2 regions of the Alteromonas sp. AWQ4_252 genome follow, and region 2 is predicted to be linked to the other one. Evidence: riboswitches for the same ligand, from Rfam matches in the RefSeq annotation. Region 2 holds a riboswitch; the other holds the start of a gene.

Region 1 (9,440 bases), 1.8 Mb from region 2:
CCCCCTGCGATGAGAATAGCTAAAATGGAAGCATCTGCAAAACCGTCGCTGACTTTCGCTCCCACCATATCAACCCGCGGAAAACTGGCATCGTCATCCAACGAGGTTACTGCGCTTTTTACCTGTGCAACCTGCTGACTTTGGGCAGCAGCCTGTTCAACCGGATCACTTAATTCCACCGACGGAACTCTTATGAGATAGCCCCCTTTTTCACCAAATTCCTGGATGCTTGCATCTGCCAGACCTTCTGTTGCCAGTGCAGACCTGAGGTTGTCTACAGAGACAGCGGGTGCGCTTACTTCCACCAAGGTGCCACCGGTAAAATCAACGCCATATTGTAAGCCAGGAGTGAAAAACAACACGACAGAAGCAATGGAAAGCACTGCCGATACAGTCAAACCAATCACTCTGCCGCGCAAAAAGTTGATCGGCTTTTTACTCAGTTCGTTTAACCAGGATACACCTGGGAACCGCAGTGTTTCGCGCTCTTGCTTTCTGGTAAACCACCGCATGAGCATTTTCGTAACTGCGATGGCAGTAAACATTGACGTGAATAAGCCAATCCCTATTGTGATAGCAAAGCCTTTGATAGGTCCACTGCCGAAGAGGAACAGTAAACTCACGGCAATGAGGGTTGTGAAACTCGAATCGAGAATAGTCGCCCACGCTTTTTCAAAGCCTGCAGTAATAGCCGCTGCTGCGCCCCGCCCTTTTCGGGATTCTTCTTTAATACGTTCGTTGATCAATATGTTAGCGTCTACCGCCATGCCCAAAGTAAGAATAATTCCCGCAATGCCCGGCAACGTCAAAGTGGCACCAAAACCGCTGAGGATCCCGAATATGAGGCCCATATTAATGCTAAGGCTAAGGCAGGCGATAATACCCCAACGGCGGTAAAGGGTTGTCATGAACGCCAAAACCAGGGCCGCACCTATTAAGCCAGTTGTTACGCCCATTTGTATGGCATCACTTCCCAAATCCGGCCCCACCGTGCGCTCTTCTATCACAGTGAGGGGAACAGGTAACGCACCAGCTCTTAGCATTAACGCTAAATCCTTGGCTTCTGCGGCGGTAAACTGACCACTTATTTCACCTCCACTGGCACCAATTACAGATCGAATGACAGGTGCCGTAATAACCTTGTTGTCGAGTACAACGGCAAGAGGTTGGCCAATATGAGCTCGCGTCATATCGGCAAAAATCTTGCCGCCAACAGTGTCTAGTTTAAAATTCACTACCGGGCTGCCAGTATTGGGGTCGAAGGCGAGCTGAGCATCTGTGATGTGCTCTCCTTCCATGGCAACCCGCTTTTCCAAACGATATTGCTGGCTGCCAGCGCTATCCGGCACAGTGATAGTCGCTACCTTTTCACCCTCTTGTACCACCCAGTGAAATTGCATCTGTGCGGTTGTACCAAGCAATTCTCTGATGCGGGATGGATCTGTTACGCCAGGCATCTGAACTAACACGCCACCATTACCCTGACGGGAAATACCAGGTTCCACCAGACCGGTTTCGTCTAACCGGTGACGCACAACCTCAACACTGCGTTCAAGGGCATCAGTGACTAAGCGTTCTTCATACGCTTCAGTAAGCGTAAATGTGTAAATCCCCTCGTTTTCAGCAACGTTGAACTGAGGTTGACCACTACCGTCATAGCGATAAGAAGAGGTGATTTCCCACATTTGCTGTCGCTCGGATGCTGAGCCTTTGAACAAAAGCTCCAGAGTATGCTGCTTTGTCGATTTAACCTGATAATGAATACCAGCTTCACGTAAATCCCTTAACAGACTTTCTTTCATATCATCAAATGCTTTGTCGAGTAATGGCTGTGTATCGGCCGACAAAAGCAAATGGGAGCCGCCTTGTAAGTCTAAGCCAAGGGCGAGCTGATTTTGTGTATACCATTGTGGCAAATGTTGTTGTATTGACGTGGGCAATACATTGGGTACTGCACTCAACAAGCCGAGTACAATCACGAGTGCGTATATCACGCCTCGCGGTGAAAACAGTTTCATAAGTTATCCTTTTAACGTTGTAAGAATGGGCCGGGCCCTTGTAAAACAAGCGTTAAAAGTAAGGTGGAGCTCTCGATAAAGGCCGGCTGAAGCGGCACTGAAGGCAGGGGTCAGCACTTACTACAAAGCCGGATTGAATACCGGCTATAAACCATTGCGGCCGTTGAACTGACAATAGGTCATTGGTCAGTATTGTATCGGGAACAGGCTCTATCGATTGACCCGTCGCGAACAAGCGAACAAAACCGAGATCTGTCCGACTGCTCAGTACTGCCGGATAATCGTAAGATCGGAAGCTATCTGAAAAGCTATCCGTCTGGATTTTACCCGCACTTGCTGCCGATATAGCGAAAGCCAGCCACAACAATATGACCCCGATGCGCATGGGCATCGCGGCGTTCACATGTGTCGATAAGCTGTTGATTGCAAGTGAGCGCATTAATTCGTGAACTATCGTTTCGTTTTAGGTGAGCGCGCCCCTTGTCCAACAAGAAACGAACCGCACAGTTCACGCTAATATGTGGTTTCGGTGCCGATTTTCAAGCTTGCAGATTAAAAAGGTTTGTTACGACACCTAAACACGGGTCTAGTTCGTCAGGCAAAGTCAATAATATCAACACCAAAGAAGTTATCGATAGCACATTGCCACTGACCATCAGTGTTTTTGCGAAACACATAAATAGCTTTTTTGACATGTCCTTCGGAAGTGTCTGCACTCTGTTTCGCACTAACATAGAGCTTACTGATCACCAACGCTGTGTCTCCAGCCTCCACTACGACATCGTCACCTTGTGATACCACATGGGCGGGCATGTATTTCGATTTAAATCCATCGAGGGCTTTCAGTAATTCTGTACGGGAAGTCATCATAGGTTTTTCAATTAATACAGCATCGTCGCGGTACAACGCTTTTAACGCCTGCGTGTCGTTTCTGTTTACCGCGCTATGCAAGGCTTGTAATTGATGTGAAACCGGGTGGTTCATGTCTGTCGTCTCCATGTTAGTACCGCAAAGACGCAAACAAAAAACCCGCCTTTGCGGCGGGTTTTAGTTAATCTTTACGTACTAGCACACCCGCCAACTTTTTAGAATAGCGAGTAGAATAATCAGTGCTGCAGGTTTTTGACTAAACATTATCAAGGTTACCTCTGTACGTGTAAAAGCAAATTAAGTCTAATTGGCAGTACTGTCAACAGATTTATCATCCTGCCTTTCAACTTCGTCTATAAAACTGTTGAGCATCATGAGCATTTGCCTGAAAAGCGGGTTCCCTTGGGGCACAGCGCATGAATCACGCAAATCCACTGCACTTTTATCAAAATGCATATCTATTACCATCTTGCTGCTGATCACTACGTCTGCATGGCATAACTGATAACTTTCATCAATGACAAACTGGGTGTTTATTTTCGTGGTGGTACGCGCCATGAGATCTTCGATGCCACTGATAGGCGTGGTGGTATCGGCTTGAGAATGCGCTGCAAAAACCGGCACATCAATGGTCTTCCCATCCTCAAACTGGTCTCGCACATCAGCAATCACCTCCATTAACTCCAGCCCCGTAAAACTTGCTATTGTCGGGTACTTGTAAGGGTTGGGCCCTTGCGTGACATAGTCTCCATCAATAAGGGAAGCCACCCACTGAATACCCCAAATTTTCGATAATCGCTCAACGCCGCTATCCAATGCCAGCGCGCCAGAAAATAGCATTATCGCGTCAACATTCTCAGGGCGAGACAGATAATACTGCACCGATAAGGCACCACCGGTTGAAAATCCACCAAGGTAGACCTCATCACTGATAGTATGTGCCACGTCAACTACATCACTAAGATGCGCAGCCCATTTATCCGACAACTCACTGTCACTCATTTCGTCGCTGGCGTCTAACTGACCATGACCGACATTTAGCGGCACGATAACCGTTAACCCCCTATCGTGAAGTGCCTGAGCGATACCCTTCATATAGAAAGGAGAGTCGCTCAACCCGTGGAGCAAAACGACTACGCCCGGTGTGGATTTGCCGTGATGTAAAATGTAGGGTGCGTTACCATCATTTCTCAACGCTGGCGAACACACGCTATACCGCTGAAATTCGCTGTTCGTGCACGCGCGAACTTGTCCAAACCTTGTCTCATAGAGACTCCGAAACTGGTCGAAGGCTGACTTGAGATCTGCCTGTGCCATGGATGATGCACTTAACAACACCAGAACTGCACCGGTGATAAATCGTCTCACCACACTTTTCTCCTTTCAGCGGGTATGAAAATTGATAACACACTGATACTAACAGATTCGGCTGAAAATAGAACGATATCCCTTTCAGAGCTTACAACTATCAAGGCTCACAGCCAATGACGCGCGGTGAGTTCGCCGCACACAGGTATATTTTTACATCCGTAAATATTGTCACGCATTCGCTTAATTGTTCTTCAATGTTGTATTGTAATTCTGTTAGCGAGTCATAGTTGAATACTCGTTTATTTGTTGAAAAAGGCAAAACGGTGCGAAAGCCCGTGACGCAAAGCTTCCGGTCTAACACAAAGTATTTGTCATGATAGCGGAGTTACCGAACACGATAAGCCTGCCTTCGGGCTGACTTGTTCACTTTTTCAGTCACATCCTTTAGCCGCTCTAAAGAGCGAAACCTGGAGACTAAACCATGATTGTATTGGTTGGTGGCGAAAAAGGCGGCAGTGGTAAAAGCTGTCTTGCTCAGAACATCGCTGTATATTTACGCACAGAAAAAAATGCCAGTGTATTGATGGTAGATTGTGATCCTCAGCGCACGACATCAGACTGGATCCAGGAACGCAAAGCTAACGATAGCCTGCCTTCCATTAATTGTGTGCAACTTTACGGGAAGATCCGCAACGAACTGCTTAGTTTGCGGGAGCACTATGACTATGTTGTAATCGACTGCGGTGGCCAGGATAATCTTGCACTGCGTTCCTCCATGGCGGTGGCAGATCACATTCTCATTCCCCTGCGTCCGAAAAGACGAGATCTAAAAACCGTGCCCCACATGGAAGACATTTTGTCGACCTGCAAAATGGTTAACCCGAACATGAACGCGGCATTTGTTATTACCCAGTGTCCTTCTCTTCCTTCATTAGCCAGTCGTATTTTGGAGGCTAAAGACGTATGTCGCTCCTTCGAAGTACCGGTACTCGATGCTGTGACTTACAGTCGAAATATGTACGATGATTCCGAAGAGTATGGTCAGTCGGTTATGGAAAGCGAACCAGAGGGTAAAGCCTCAAGTGAAATACGGTCTATCATTAAGGAACTGTTATCCCGACGCGAGGGGGAAACCTATGAGTCTATCCAGCCTCAAAAAATCCAAGCCGTCAGTTGAGCGCGTGAGTGCCGTTTCGGTTGATGACTTCATTAACGATGCTGTTAACTACGCCTCAGGGCAGGAAAGTGTGGTTCGCCCCCTGTATCCGGTGCCAAATGAGTCCGGAAGTAAAAGTGCCCCGGTAGTTCCCATGCGTAGGGCAACCTTTACACTGAGCGAAGAAACCATAGAACAATTGAAAACTCTTTCTTCGAATACGGGTATTTGTCGCTCCCGACTGATTCGAATTTGGGCCGATCTCTATTTCCGCGGCGATAGAGCTGCACTATATAGTAGTACTACGCCCTGAGAGGATTACAACTTTACTGTCACTAAAATTACTATAACAACAATCTTTAAAACACGTTTTTTTGCCACAACCGCAAATTCATATTAGGAAGATTATGAAACGTCGCCTGGCAGGTAGCCTACTTCTGCTATGTAGTGTGTTACAACCTGCAACTGCTATAGCATCGCAAACGGAATTAGCGATGAATATCAGCGATATGCTGGAACGTGTGCGTCACGCTTACAATGCCGGGCAAATTGATGCGGCCAGTGCATTGGCACAAACCCTGTTAACCCAGACACCAGCAACAGGCTTCCCTCTTCAGCATGCAAAAATTCAATTAGAACTCGGAAAAATCGCGGCACTTAAGAGCAGCTTCAACCTTGCTCTTCAGCATTTTAATAACGCTGAAAACCTTTTTTCTGAATTAGATCAACAAGCCTTTATGGCTGCCGTACATGCTGAAAAAGGCCAGGTATACTTCGCACAAGCCAAATACGAATCTGCCTTGGCGTTATTTGAACAGGCGAAGGCATTCTATCAAGCCCAGCAAGATAACACCGGCGTTGCAATGCAGCAGCTAAACATTGGTATTTTGCTCCATGCAGAAGGACGCATTGCTGAAAGCCTTCAGGCATTACAAGAAGCCCTGACCTTGCTGAGGCAGCAGAAAGACATGCCCAACGTAGCCCGGGCACTGTCAGAGATAGGCAGTGTATACGCTGATATGCAAAATTCTGAAAATGCTATTAAATACCTTATGGATGCCCTTGAGATTAATACGTCTCGCGGCCTTGCGTATGAGCGCGCACGAAACCACAGTGTTCTGGGTGAACTCTACTTGCAATCGGAGCAATTCGACTTAGCCGAACAACACCTCCTTGCTGCTTTTTCGTCTTTTACGATGATGAACGCGTCGCTGGACTCAGGTTCTGCACAAACTACTTTGGGTAAAGTTGCCGTCGCTAAAGGCGAAATAGAAACCGGCTTGCGCTTTCTTCGGGACGCCCTCTCCCAAGCCAGGGCCAGGGGTCACGCTTCCCTTGTGACGCAAATTCACATTGCATTGTCAGACGCATTTTACAAAGGCAATGATTTGGAGCGAGCGGCGAAACACGCTCAGTGGGCTTTCATTCAGGCAGAACGACATGGCGAACTCAATAATCAGATCCTTGCACAAGATAAAGCTTTACAAGCTTACCTCGCACGAGAAAATTACAAGGCCGCATTCGATGCCCTGTCCATCCGGACAAAGTTGAACGCTGAACAACTAAAAGCAGAAAAGCAGGTTTCACTGGGAAGAATAGAAGCTGAGCTTGAGATGGAACGGCAAGCGCAGGCTTTCGAGCTACAGGAAAAAAACCGCACGGTAGAGCTTGCCAGTGTCCGTCAGCAAAACTTGCAGAATATGTTGGCTCTGGGCAGTCTTGTATCGCTGTTATTATTCATTTTTCTCATTTGGAGCCGTTACAACCAATACCTGCAAACTAAACGTCTGGCGCGAGAAGTTAAGCACCGCACGGCAGAACTGGAAGACAAAAATCATCAGCTAGAAGAAGCTTTTCGCGCTTTGGAACAAGTGAGTATGCGCGACCCTCTCACAGGGCTTTACAATCGCAATTTTCTGAATGCCCAACTTCCTGGCGAAATTCACCGGGTCCAACATTTTTACAGCAGTCTTGACACTTCTGATTATCCCAATAATCAGGATCTTGTTTGCTTTCTTGTTGATATTGATTATTTCAAACGTATCAACGACGATTACGGGCACCTGGCGGGGGATCGTTTCCTCACTCAATTTACAGAAATTTTGCAGGAAGTTTTTCGTCAAACAGACTTACTCATTCGCTGGGGTGGCGAAGAATTCTTAGTTGTCTGTCGAAATGCAGACCGCGAGGACGCAGTGGATCTTGCCGACCGCCTCTTGCAGGCAGTACGGCAACGAGTGTTTATTTTGCCTGGAAATATTCGTATAAATGCGACCTGTAGTATTGGGTTTTGCGCCCTGCCAGTATGCAGGAAAAACCCTTTCGAACTTGACTGGGCAAAAACATTCGCTGTCATGGATTACTGCTTGTATGCCGCAAAACTTTCCAGCAGAAACTGTTGGGTTGGTGTGGTAGAAGGGTGTTGTGACGACGAGGCTAAAACACTACCGAATAAGTTAGAAACAAAATTTGGCTTTACTGTTACTAGTCTGCGTACCTCGCTTACCAATATCGCGAGTATTGAATGGCCTCAGGACTGACTGCTGTTCTAAAAAAAGAGAAGGGGCTAACTGCCCCCTTGCTACATACCGGTTTTTATATCTTCCATATGATACTTATCGATTAACGAATACAGCGTCGGACGGGTTACACCCAGTAGTTCCGCAGTTTTAGACATGTTTTTTCCGGCTGTTTGATAAGCTTTTCGGATAGCCCGGCTTTCTGCAAGTTCTCTCACTTCCCTGAGGTTGAGCGTCTCAGGTTCGCTATCGCCTCTTACAGACATTAAGCCTAGATCTTCTGCCTGAACGATTGAGCCTTCGGCCATAATAACGGCAGATTTCAACTTGTTTTGCATCTCGCGTATGTTACCCGGCCATTTGTGCGCTAACATGGCCTGAATGGCGTCATCCGAGAAGCTTTTTGCTTTTGCGCCAAACTCTTCCCGATACATATTCAGAAATGTTCGGGCAAGGAGAATAATATCCTGATCGCGATCCCTAAGCGGTGGAATGTAAATCGGAATTTCACCAACCCGGTAGTATAAATCTTCCCTAAACGTTTCCTCGGCTACCATTTGTTGCAAGTCTCTGTGCGTCGCGCAAATGACCCGGATGTCCACCGGTATTTCAGCGCGTCCGCCCACCCGCTCTATTACTCGTTCCTGCAGAAAACGAAGCATTTTGGCCTGTAAACCAATAGGCATGTCCCCGATTTCATCAAGAAATAAGGTTCCTCCTTGCGCTGTTTCTATCTTACCCAACGTGGTTTTATTCGCGCCAGTGAACGCCCCTTTTTCATACCCGAAGAGTTCACTTTCCAACAAGTTTTCAGGTATAGAAGCACAGTTGATAGCCACAAAGGGCTTGTCTTTACGGGGGCTATGTTCGTGAATACTTCTGGCAAATACTTCCTTCCCTGTTCCACTTTCGCCTTGTAACAGGGTACTGATGTCTGTGCCAGCAATTTTCTCTGCCTTTCGCATGACAGTCTGAATAGCGTCGGAATTACCGATAATTCGTCCCATCGCAGGGCGAGCTTTGGCCAACACACGGTTTTCATGTTCAAGGCTAGCGAGATTAAGCGCTCGCTGAACCAATAACTTTATGGTGTCTGAATCGATGGGTTTCTGGTAGAAATCGTAAGCGCCGAGGTCAATTGCTTTCAGCGCGTTTTCTTTGTCGTTGTTACCCGTTACAACAATAACTTTAGTACGAGGGGCAAGAGCAATGATTTCCTGAAGCGTTTTCAGTCCTTCCGAAGCGTTTGCCGGATCAGGTGGCAAACCGAGATCTAAAGTGACCACTTTAGGTTCATGCCGCCGAAGTTGCGCAATGGCAGCAGAACGATCATCGGCAAAAACCACGTTATAATCGGTAAAACTCCATTTTAATTGTTTCTGGATGCCGAGATCATCGTCGACAACAAGAATAGTATCCGTCATTGTATTACTCTCATCATAGGTGACTACACAAAAGGCGTGCTGTTAATCCAAAGGAAACGCCAAGGTAAAACAGCTGCCTTTTCCCACTTCACTTTCCACCGACAATTTTCCGCCTACCGATTGCATATAGTTTTTGGCGTCG
Region 2 (9,440 bases):
TTTACGAGGAATTCGAATGCGGTTTTTATCCCGACGATTAGTTATGCCAAGTGATTTGAACTATGGCAATTCATTATTTGGTGGCCGGGCGATGCAGTGGATAGACGAAGAAGCTGCGATTTTTGCGATTTGTCAATTGGAAACAAATTGCCTGGTAACAAAGCATATTGGTGAAATTACGTTTGAATCCCCCGCGTTGCAGGGCGATATTGTAGAATTTGGTCTGGAAACAAAATCTGTAGGAAGAACCTCAATTACGGTGACGTGTTTGGTGCGAAACAAGGCGACTAAAAAGAGTATTTGTCTGGCTGACGATATTGTTTTTGTCACCCTGGATCCTGAAACCAGAAAGCCCATTCCCCATGGTAAAACACTGGAATCGTTAAAAGCGCAAACTGAGGAAGAGATGCGCAGTTTGAATCTCGTCATCACCAATCAGGAGTAAGGTTTAGGTGTCAGGCAACCGTCTGATACCATTTCGTGACGATTTCCTCCATCCTTTCAATTTGTGGGGCGCTAAGCGATGCCGCGCCACTGATGTCTTCTATGCTGTCCCGGTGAGATGATAAAGTGAATGCCACGTTATGACAAAACCTTATTTGGTCGGACAAACTGTGGTTTTCATTTTCACTGTTGTCTTGCTGGCAAAGCTTCCATAATTGTTGGTTAACTGCACTTTGAAAACCCCAGCGAAGAAGCATTAACGAGGTTGCGCCATAAAGGCAGATCCCGTAACTTTCGTTAATTTTTTGCAGGAAATCTTCAAACGAATCAGCGTCTTCCCAAAGTGACAGTGCGCCATCCGCAAAGAGACATTCATCATGAAATACAAGGAATAAGGATAAAGTACCAAACAAAAGAAGCTGTTTAATTTGTTCGGTCTGATCTTCATTGTATGACTGATAAGAGAAAACTTGCTGAAAGAGTGAGGCGCTTAGTAACATACCGTCGGTGAGCGTGCCAACATTACCAAACCTGCATTGGGCTGATAACAACTGCTGGGCAGCAAAAATAACAGCTAGATTGCGAATATTGCCAAGACCGAGGTTGCGACCGATAGCCTGTTTGAGGTTTTTGGGCGGGCTGCCGTAAATAGCGCGGCTGGCCTTACTCATAACGTGGGCTTGGAATATTGGGTCTTTTTCGATAATGCTGACTACCAGCTCCAGAGTCATATTATCTTCTTCAATATCTAACAGTGTTTGAATGGAATGAGGAAGCGGTGGCAGATTTTCCACCACATCTATCAAATTACTATTGCCTTTTTGGAAGCGTAGACGACTTCCTAGTTGACGCAACTGACCTGCGCTGATACCAGCGTGTTCTTTGAAACTTCTTTCAAAAGAACGACGATCGGAAAACCCTAGTTGAGCCGCAGCGTCATCGGTTTTGACACCACTTAACAGTAGATGACAAGAATTATCGTGAATGTGCTCTTTTAACATGGAGCTAAAGGAAATGGACTCCTGGCGAAGTTGCCGCCGAAACGCTGACTCCGTTTGTCCAAGTTGCGTAGCAACCCACTCTGAGCGAATTCGAGCCGGACTCGCCGCACGCTGAAATACTTCCTTTACCCGCTGTTTTAAAGGCATTTCTTCTTTTGTTTCCAGTGTTGACTGCAACATTTTTTTGATGGATTGAGAAAAATAAAAAGAAGGTTGCTTACACCACTTGGTGTCAAAGACTAGCTTAATTGTTTCCTGGCCTGATTTTAGTTCGGCCTTACTCAGTGCACCTATTAAAGCCGATTGCTCAAGGTGTGGTATTTCAACACAAGCAAAGTCAAATTTTCTGCCAGCAAGGTGGCGAAAAAGCGCCAGCATGAAGTAGCATCTGAACTCGGTAACTATTGTGTGGTGTCCGGGCTTAAACAGAAGTGTCGTGGTGCCCATGTTCTCTTTTACTGTGAAGTCAGCCTGGGGCCCAAGAATGTGCGTATACTGCTTGCCAAGTACGTGCAGTGCGTCGTCGATATGCTTACTTGCTGTAAGTAACACTACCAGGTTACTCATTTTGTTGAAATCGATGTATCCGATTAGGGAGCGACCAAATTGGGCTTGATGCTCAAGGGGGCAAAGAGAAAGCAGCAGCTTCGCGAGGGTAGTTTCAGAAAACTGTTCTTCCTCGAGTTGATGGACACTCTCTAATAACGTTGCATCCCGCTCGTCACTAATGCCAAGATCACGTCGCTGACTTAATAGCGCACGAATTATTGCTGACCAAAATAAGCCCTGATACTGCACGTTTACTCCTGTCATACTGCCTTCATCCCTTTATTTACAAAGAATATAAGAATTCTAAAGAGGATGACAGTGCTAATGAAATTTTCTTGTATGTACAGATCTGTAGCATATAAAAAACAGAACTGTCCTGTTTACCTTGCGCTCCCCGCTATATCCTTTCAACCGTCGATACATTCTCTGGTCGTCACACCAGAAGTTCGTACAGCCAAACTTACTGTGAAGTAAGGACGGAAAGCCACGGGTCTTAGTACCGCCATTAAGACAGCCGGGTTGCAGTGCATGTTTTTAACATTTTACAGGCAACACTGCTCAAGGAACACAAATGAAATTTAGCATGAAAGCCGCGGCTCTGCTGACGACAATATTCGCATCAACAGCTAACGCAGGCATTATAAACAGCTACGATATAGATTTTTCTGCTCAAACTCTAACTGCTCACCAGCAAAACGGTGGTTCATATACTACGTGGGATTACAACGGTAGCGTACTGAACCTTAAAGAAGATGCGTGGTTTACGCTGAACCTGAATGATGCCTTTGGTATTTCAAGTTTAGATCTGGACAACGTTAGCACCAACATCGAGTTGTCGTTTGATTTCAGAACTAAGGCTAACAGCACTGATTCTTATTCAGAAATCGCTGGTATCTGGTTAGCAGACTTCTCCGGTGGCGAGCAAAACAACGACGCTAGCCGGACCTTTAATTTTGAAGGAACACAAAACTTTGGGTTAGACGATATCGCCTATACCGGTGCGGGTAGCTGGGAAACCTTTACCATCAAACTTGATGACTACATGTCCGGCATCATTACCGACATCGTATTCCTTAATGACTGTGATGCAAACGCCGGTTGTAACAACCTTGACGTTAGATTCCGCAATGCTTCCATTTCAGAAGTCAGTGAACCAACCGCCATGTCACTGATCCTTCTTGGAGTGGGCTTTATGGGATGGCGCGCAAGACGCCAAAAATAAGGGCTCACCAGCCCACCTCGCCCGCAACGTCACATGCGGGCTTTTTTACATCTCTGCAAGTGGTCTGCCGACTTGACTCAATCGTCATAGTTGGTAGACTGCTCCGCGATATTTCCAAAGAGCGCAACTGCTCCCACGTTATATTCTAAGGCCAAGGGGTGCCGGTATTGTCCGGCTGAGATCCACAATGGGAACCCTTTAACCTGATCCGGATAATACCGGCGTAGGGATGGTGACAATACAATTTTGGTATCCTGATACTTGCCGACATACCGGGTCTTTTTACTGCTAAAGAGATCCTCAATGAAAAAAAACGCTGTACTCATCGCTTTACTCTCCGTGCCTCTCTGGGCAAATGCCAATGATGATATTGAACGTATCACGGTAACTGGCGATTTCCGCCAACTCACTCTAGACCAATTAAGCAGCAGTGCGTCCGTCATTGGAGCTGAGCGACTGGATAGCCGGCAGGCGATGCATATCGAGAACATGCTAAATGTTGCTCCAAATGTGAATTTTACCCGTGGTGCGTCAAGAGGACGTTTTGTTCAAATTCGCGGCATAGGCGAACGCAGTCAGTTTTCCGAGCCTCTGAATCCGTCTGTTTCTTTTCTGGTAGACGATTTCGATTTCTCAGGGTTAGCGGCAGCAGGTGTGTTGTTTGATACTCGCCAGGTAGAGGTTTATCGCGGACCACAAGCAACCAATTTTGGTACAGGTGCCCTGGCTGGTGCTATAAAAGTGGTAAGTAACGAACCCGGTGATGAAGCGGAGAATCACCTGGAGGTTAATATCGCCAGTCAATCGTCGTTTCGAGTTGAAGGTGGCTATGGCGTCGCCGTTAATGATGGGGTAAATCTGCGCGTGGCAGCCGTTCACAATAGCAGTGATGGTTTTGTTGAAAATATTTATCTGGACCGTGATGATACCAACGGGTTGTCTGAAGACGCGGCGCGCGTTGGTCTTGATTGGGCGATATCTGATGACACCACAGTTGTTTTTAACTATCGCTGGTATGACATTGATAACGGCTTTGATGCCTTTTCCCTGGATAACGACAACAAAACCCGGTCGGATGAACCTGGATTTGATCGCCAGCAGACTCACGGCGTAAGCGGGCATGTTTACCACAACATGGATGCGGGTTTACTGGAAGTGATATTAACCCACGCAAGTCATAATATTGAATATGGTTATGACGAAGACTGGACTTTCACGGGTTTTCACCCCTGGGGTTATACGTCTTTTGATGCCTATTACCGCGACGTCGAACAGCAAAGTGCAGAAATCAGATTCAGCAGTGCTGACAGCAATACCTTGTTCAACAACACAACTTCGTGGGTCATCGGAGCGCGGGTAAATCACAGTGAACAGGATTTAACCCGCCAATACACCTATCAGGACAGTGATTTCGCCAGTGTGTTCGAACCGGTGACGACGGCAATTTATGGTCAGCTCGACACCCGATTAACCGAACAGCTCACCTTTACCAGTGCACTGCGTTTTGAGCAGTATGCCTATGACTACGAGGATAACGCCGGAGTTTCTCACGATGAAGATACTCTAATGACCGGCGGCAAGCTGGCGTTGACTTATCAGCAGGGCGAGCATTTCTACTACGCCAGTGTATCCAGGGGCTTCAAGGGGCCGGGTATTAATTACGATGAACAGGTTAGTGAGAACCGCCGCTTCTTTGATGCTGAATATAGCTGGAACTATGAAGTAGGTTTTAAAGGCAACTTTAGCGATGACCTGTCGCTGCGTGCAGCGCTCTTTTATATGGATCGTGATAACACGCAAATCAGCGATTTCGAGGTACAAACCCGTGATGATGGTTCAGCCGCCTTCATCGATGTGATTGCCAACGCTGATATTGGCACAAACCAGGGAGCTGAGGCCGAATTAAGCTGGCGAGCCACGGAACAATGGCAGTTGCAGATTGCCCTTGGTTATTTGGACGCGACCTTTGAAAACTATGAAAGAGCCGATGGCTCAGTGGTTGAAAAGCGGGAGCAGGCACAATCTCCGGATTATACCGCTAATGTGTTTAGCCAGTACTGGTTCACTGATTCCATTTCCTGGCGGGTAGAGATGGATTATAAAGACAGCTACGGTTTGTCTGACGGCCATGACGAAGTGGCTCCCACAGCTACGCTGTTCAACACGGATATCAGTTGGCAAAAGGGGCCCTGGACGACCACGCTGTGGGTGAAAAATGTTTTTGACAAAGTTTACTACGTGCGCGGATTTGGCGGTTTCAGCAATGATCCAAGGGACGAATATGCCTTCAACGAACCCTATTTTCAATGGGGTGACGGTCGACAAGTGGGTATCACAACCCGCATAAGCTTTTAGGGAGTAGAAAATATGCAAGTTATGGTTGAGCTATCATTGTATCCGTTGGTCGATGCGTACATTCCGCCCATTAAGTCATTTATAGAGCGCTTAAACAGCTACGATGGCATTACTGTCACTACGTGTTCCACCAGCACTCAGGTGAGTGGTGACTACCAAGCAGTGATGGGCATATTGAGCGCAGAAATGCAGCGCACCCACGAAGAGGTTGGGCAGGCTATTTTTGTCGCTAAGTTTTTAAACTTCGACGCTATGCAGGCGAGAAAATAATATAATGGCTGATTTTATCACCGCCCTTGTTACGCAATTGAGCAATACCTCGTTGGCTGAAGGCTGTGCGGTGATACTGGCCTTGGCCTATGTGGTACTGGCGGCAAGGCAAAGCCGCTGGTGCTGGTTGTGTGCGTTTCTCAGTACCGCCATTTACACCTGGTTGTTTTGGCAGGTAACACTGCCGTTTCAGGCAGCGTTAAACCTTTATTATATGGTTATGGCCGGTTATGGCTATTATCAGTGGAACCGACAAAGTGACACTGAAGCTCGTGTAGTCTCATGGCCATGGTTCTATCATGCGCTCATGATCCCGGGGTTACTGGCTATCGCTTGGGGGTTATCCCAATGGGCAGAAGGGCAGTTTAATAGCGAACACTTGTTACTGGACGCCAGTATTCAGGTAGTCAGTGTGGTAACGACTGTCATGGTTGCGCACAAAGTATTACAGAACTGGTTGTATTGGTTCGTCATTAACGCGTTATCGTCTTACCTCTACTTCCAAAGTGGTTTAGCGTTATCTGCTTGCTTATTTTTTACTTATGTCGGCTTTTCAGTGTACGGCTATGTTGAATGGCAAAAGCAGTGGAGGGGGCAATGTGCTAACGCACAAGTCACTTCTTGATAATTTGGTCCATCCATTAGGGTTGTCTGTCGGCGCTACTTTACGACCTGTGCGCCAGGGTGACGTTAATACGGTGTACAAATTATCTGATGGCACACATTGTTTTGCTGTTAAAGTGATGGGGCATAGCGATGTGACCGGCGTCGACCACGAGTTACAATTTGCCTTACAAAAACGACTTGCTGATAAAAAGCTAGCGCCAATACCCTTGTGGTTAAGCCCTGATAAGTCGATTTGGGTTGAGCAGTGGATATCCACTCGACGAGATAGATCTGAACCAGATTCGGTTTATTTGCTCGCTCAAGCACTACATCATATTCACCGCAGCAGCATTAAAGCCCCAGTACTCAACCTGGGCCAGCGTTGGCGCAGGCATATTCAATGTGCAAAACCTTCACTGCCTTCACACATCACATCGAAAGCGGAGGCACTAATAGAACTGCACAATCTGGACAGCCACGATGATCCCTCATGGGTTCTGTGTCACAACGACCTATCTGTTCCCCATATATTAGACGCGAAGACCCCTGTGATAACTGACTGGGAATATGCAGCGTCAGGCAATCGCTATTTTGATGTGGTCTCATGTGCAAAGATAAACGGGTTGTCCCCTTCAGCACAACACAAGTTATTTACTCATTACGCAAGTCTTGCCGAGCTTTCAAAAAGCGAGGTGTTAAAAGGGTGTGAAGAGCAAGAGCCAGTGGTTGAGCTAACAGCCACACTTTGGCAGGCCGCTGTCGATTGTGATTAGAGGGGATAGTTGTCGTCTTTTTGTCCACATTGAGTGATTGCTAAGCAAAGGAAAGAAAATGCTCACAAAAACCCTTTACCTTTGGTATCTCATACGTATAATGCACTGCGCGCTAGGGGTGTAGTTCGAATTGGTAGAACAGCGGTCTCCAAAACCGATGGTTGGGGGTTCGAGTCCCTCCACCCCTGCCACTTTCCTCTCTTTTTATCTTTGTAATTCATCTTACGTTTTTCTCTAATGAGTTCAAAACAATTGAATAGCCTTGCCCATTCCCGAGGAATAAGGTTTGTTCCACAGTATTTTTTACGATAGTTTCTGACGGTTTGTATGAACCTGAAGGAGTAATTGTGAGCCCCTATATTTTTTTGATGAGTCAATTACTGAGCTTTCCATTGCAACCTGATATTCAGCTTGATGTGACGAAATCAGATGAAGTCCGCCCCTGGGCATTTATAGCACCTCACGAAAATGAGCACGTAGGCAATGCATACTTAAAGCGACAGGTCGAAAAATTCGGTGGTATTTTTGCTGTGCTTAAACAGAACGGGCGACGCCATATCACGCTTGTTGTTGATGAACACGTTGTAGAAGTCGACCCCAACCGGATTTTTACTGGACCCGGTCGTATTAGTACTCTTTCGAAACTCAATCCCGAATTAGCTGCTCACCCTTCATTACTGGCCAAGGCAGAAAAGCGGGCAGAAGCGCTGGCTGAATTTATGCTCAAGGCAATAAATGCCAGCGAAGCATCCAGTTGGATTGCCATTCACAATAATACCCAGGGATATGACGACGATGGGCATGGCGGACGGGGCACTATTTCCATCCGGCGATATCAGAAAAAATTGGACAGTGGCGCTAATTACCTTATTCGCGTGCATGATGCAGGCAAGGACGAAGATGATTTATTTTTTATTACCGAAAGCGCCGATTATCAGGTGATGAAGGACGCTTCTTTCAATGTAGTACTACAAAACCCGGATGTGGGGCACGATCCTTCTGAAGACGACGGATCTTTATCCGTGCTCGCGGAAAAACAGGGGCGACGTTATGTCAATGTGGAGGCCGAACGGCAAGATGAAGACGGCTTTGGTGATGATCATTTTGTGCAACAGCAGGCTATGATTGATTTGCTTTTTACTATATTAAAGAACGAGCGCCCTTAGGCGGGCGCCGTCATTTGTCACATTTTCGTCGAAGGGGTGAACGATTCCAGTTCGTTTATTCCGTTTCTTTCACGGTAAGTCGGGTAATCCGTGTAGCCTTCTTCGCCAGAACCATACCATGCAGATGGGTCGTCAAAGGGGGCTAACGGGTAGTCGTGTTTGAATCGAGTTGGTAAATCCGGGTTCGTGATCCACGGTCTTCCATAAGCAACTAAATCAGCATCACCCGATTTAATACGTTCTTCACCATCTTTTTTCGAATAGCCGCAATTACCAATGATCACACCATCATAAACTGCCCTGAATTCCGCCAGCGTCATCGGCTCACCTTTTTCGTGAAAACCAAAGCCCAGGCCGTCCATAATGTGCAGATATCCAATTTGCAATTCGGCAAGTGAGGTAGCGACATGGGTAAAGGTTTCTCTGAAGTCACTTGCTCCCATGTCATTAAATACGCCATTTGGTGACAATCGCACACCGACTTTTTCCGGCGGCCACACTGTCAGCACCGCCTCCATGATTTCGGCAAGAAAACGATACCGGTTTTCAATGCTGCCGCCATAGTTATCAGTTCGTTTGTTGCTCCTGCTATCGAGAAATTGATTGATGAGATAGCCGTTAGCAGCATGGACTTCAATTCCATCGAAACCAGCGGCCTTCGCATTTTGAGCTGCCTGTTTATAGTCGGCAATTGTGCGTTGTATATCCTCATGGGTCATCGCTCTGGGTACTTCGTAAGGCTTCTTACCTTTTGACGTGTGAATTTCATCACCTTCGATCTTTACTGCAGAAGCTGACAGCGGGCGTTCCCCATCGTGGAAATCACTGTGAGAGGCACGTCCGGTGTGCCATAGCTGCAATACTATGGCGCTGCCTGCTTCATGCACTCTGTCGACCACAGAGCGCCAACCTTCAACCATTTCTTCAGCGTAGATACCTGGAGAATCAACCCAACCAATACCTTCTTTGGATATCGCAGTGGCTTCGGTGATGAGCATGCCAGCTTCAGCCCGCTGAACGTAGTGATCACCCATGATTTTATTGGGAACACGGG

Evidence for each region. Region 2 has a riboswitch for cyclic di-GMP ahead of ACXACM_RS10020 (hypothetical protein). Riboswitches for the same ligand answer to the same signal wherever they lie in the genome.
Region 1: linked by a shared signal. The riboswitch ahead of ACXACM_RS17995 (AAA family ATPase) and the one ahead of ACXACM_RS10020 (hypothetical protein) in region 2 are both predicted to bind cyclic di-GMP.

The regions. Positions count from the first base shown of each region.
Region 1 covers NZ_JBSWSV010000001.1:4,093,021-4,102,460, forward strand. The annotation lists gene secD (protein translocase subunit SecD) at 1-2,018, opposite strand, end outside; gene ACXACM_RS17980 (hypothetical protein) at 2,071-2,457, opposite strand; gene ACXACM_RS17985 (YybH family protein) at 2,613-3,017, opposite strand; gene ACXACM_RS17990 (alpha/beta hydrolase) at 3,192-4,259, opposite strand; cyclic di-GMP riboswitch class I at 4,504-4,592, shown strand; gene ACXACM_RS17995 (AAA family ATPase) at 4,681-5,376, shown strand; gene ACXACM_RS18000 (ribbon-helix-helix domain-containing protein) at 5,336-5,668, shown strand; gene ACXACM_RS18005 (diguanylate cyclase) at 5,763-7,895, shown strand; gene prsR (PEP-CTERM-box response regulator transcription factor) at 7,937-9,298, opposite strand; gene prsK (XrtA/PEP-CTERM system histidine kinase PrsK) at 9,341-9,440, opposite strand, start outside.
Region 2 covers NZ_JBSWSV010000001.1:2,259,299-2,268,738, forward strand. The annotation lists gene ACXACM_RS10010 (acyl-CoA thioesterase) at 17-445, shown strand; gene ACXACM_RS10015 (helix-turn-helix domain-containing protein) at 456-2,258, opposite strand; cyclic di-GMP riboswitch class I at 2,438-2,521, shown strand; gene ACXACM_RS10020 (hypothetical protein) at 2,566-3,216, shown strand; TPP riboswitch at 3,361-3,463, shown strand; gene ACXACM_RS10025 (TonB-dependent receptor) at 3,520-5,571, shown strand; gene ACXACM_RS10030 (YkoF family thiamine/hydroxymethylpyrimidine-binding protein) at 5,584-5,841, shown strand; gene pnuC (nicotinamide riboside transporter PnuC) at 5,846-6,466, shown strand; gene ACXACM_RS10040 (phosphotransferase) at 6,441-7,220, shown strand; tRNA gene ACXACM_RS10045 (tRNA-Trp) at 7,335-7,411, shown strand; gene ACXACM_RS10050 (hypothetical protein) at 7,568-8,386, shown strand; gene ACXACM_RS10055 (alkene reductase) at 8,404-9,440, opposite strand, start outside.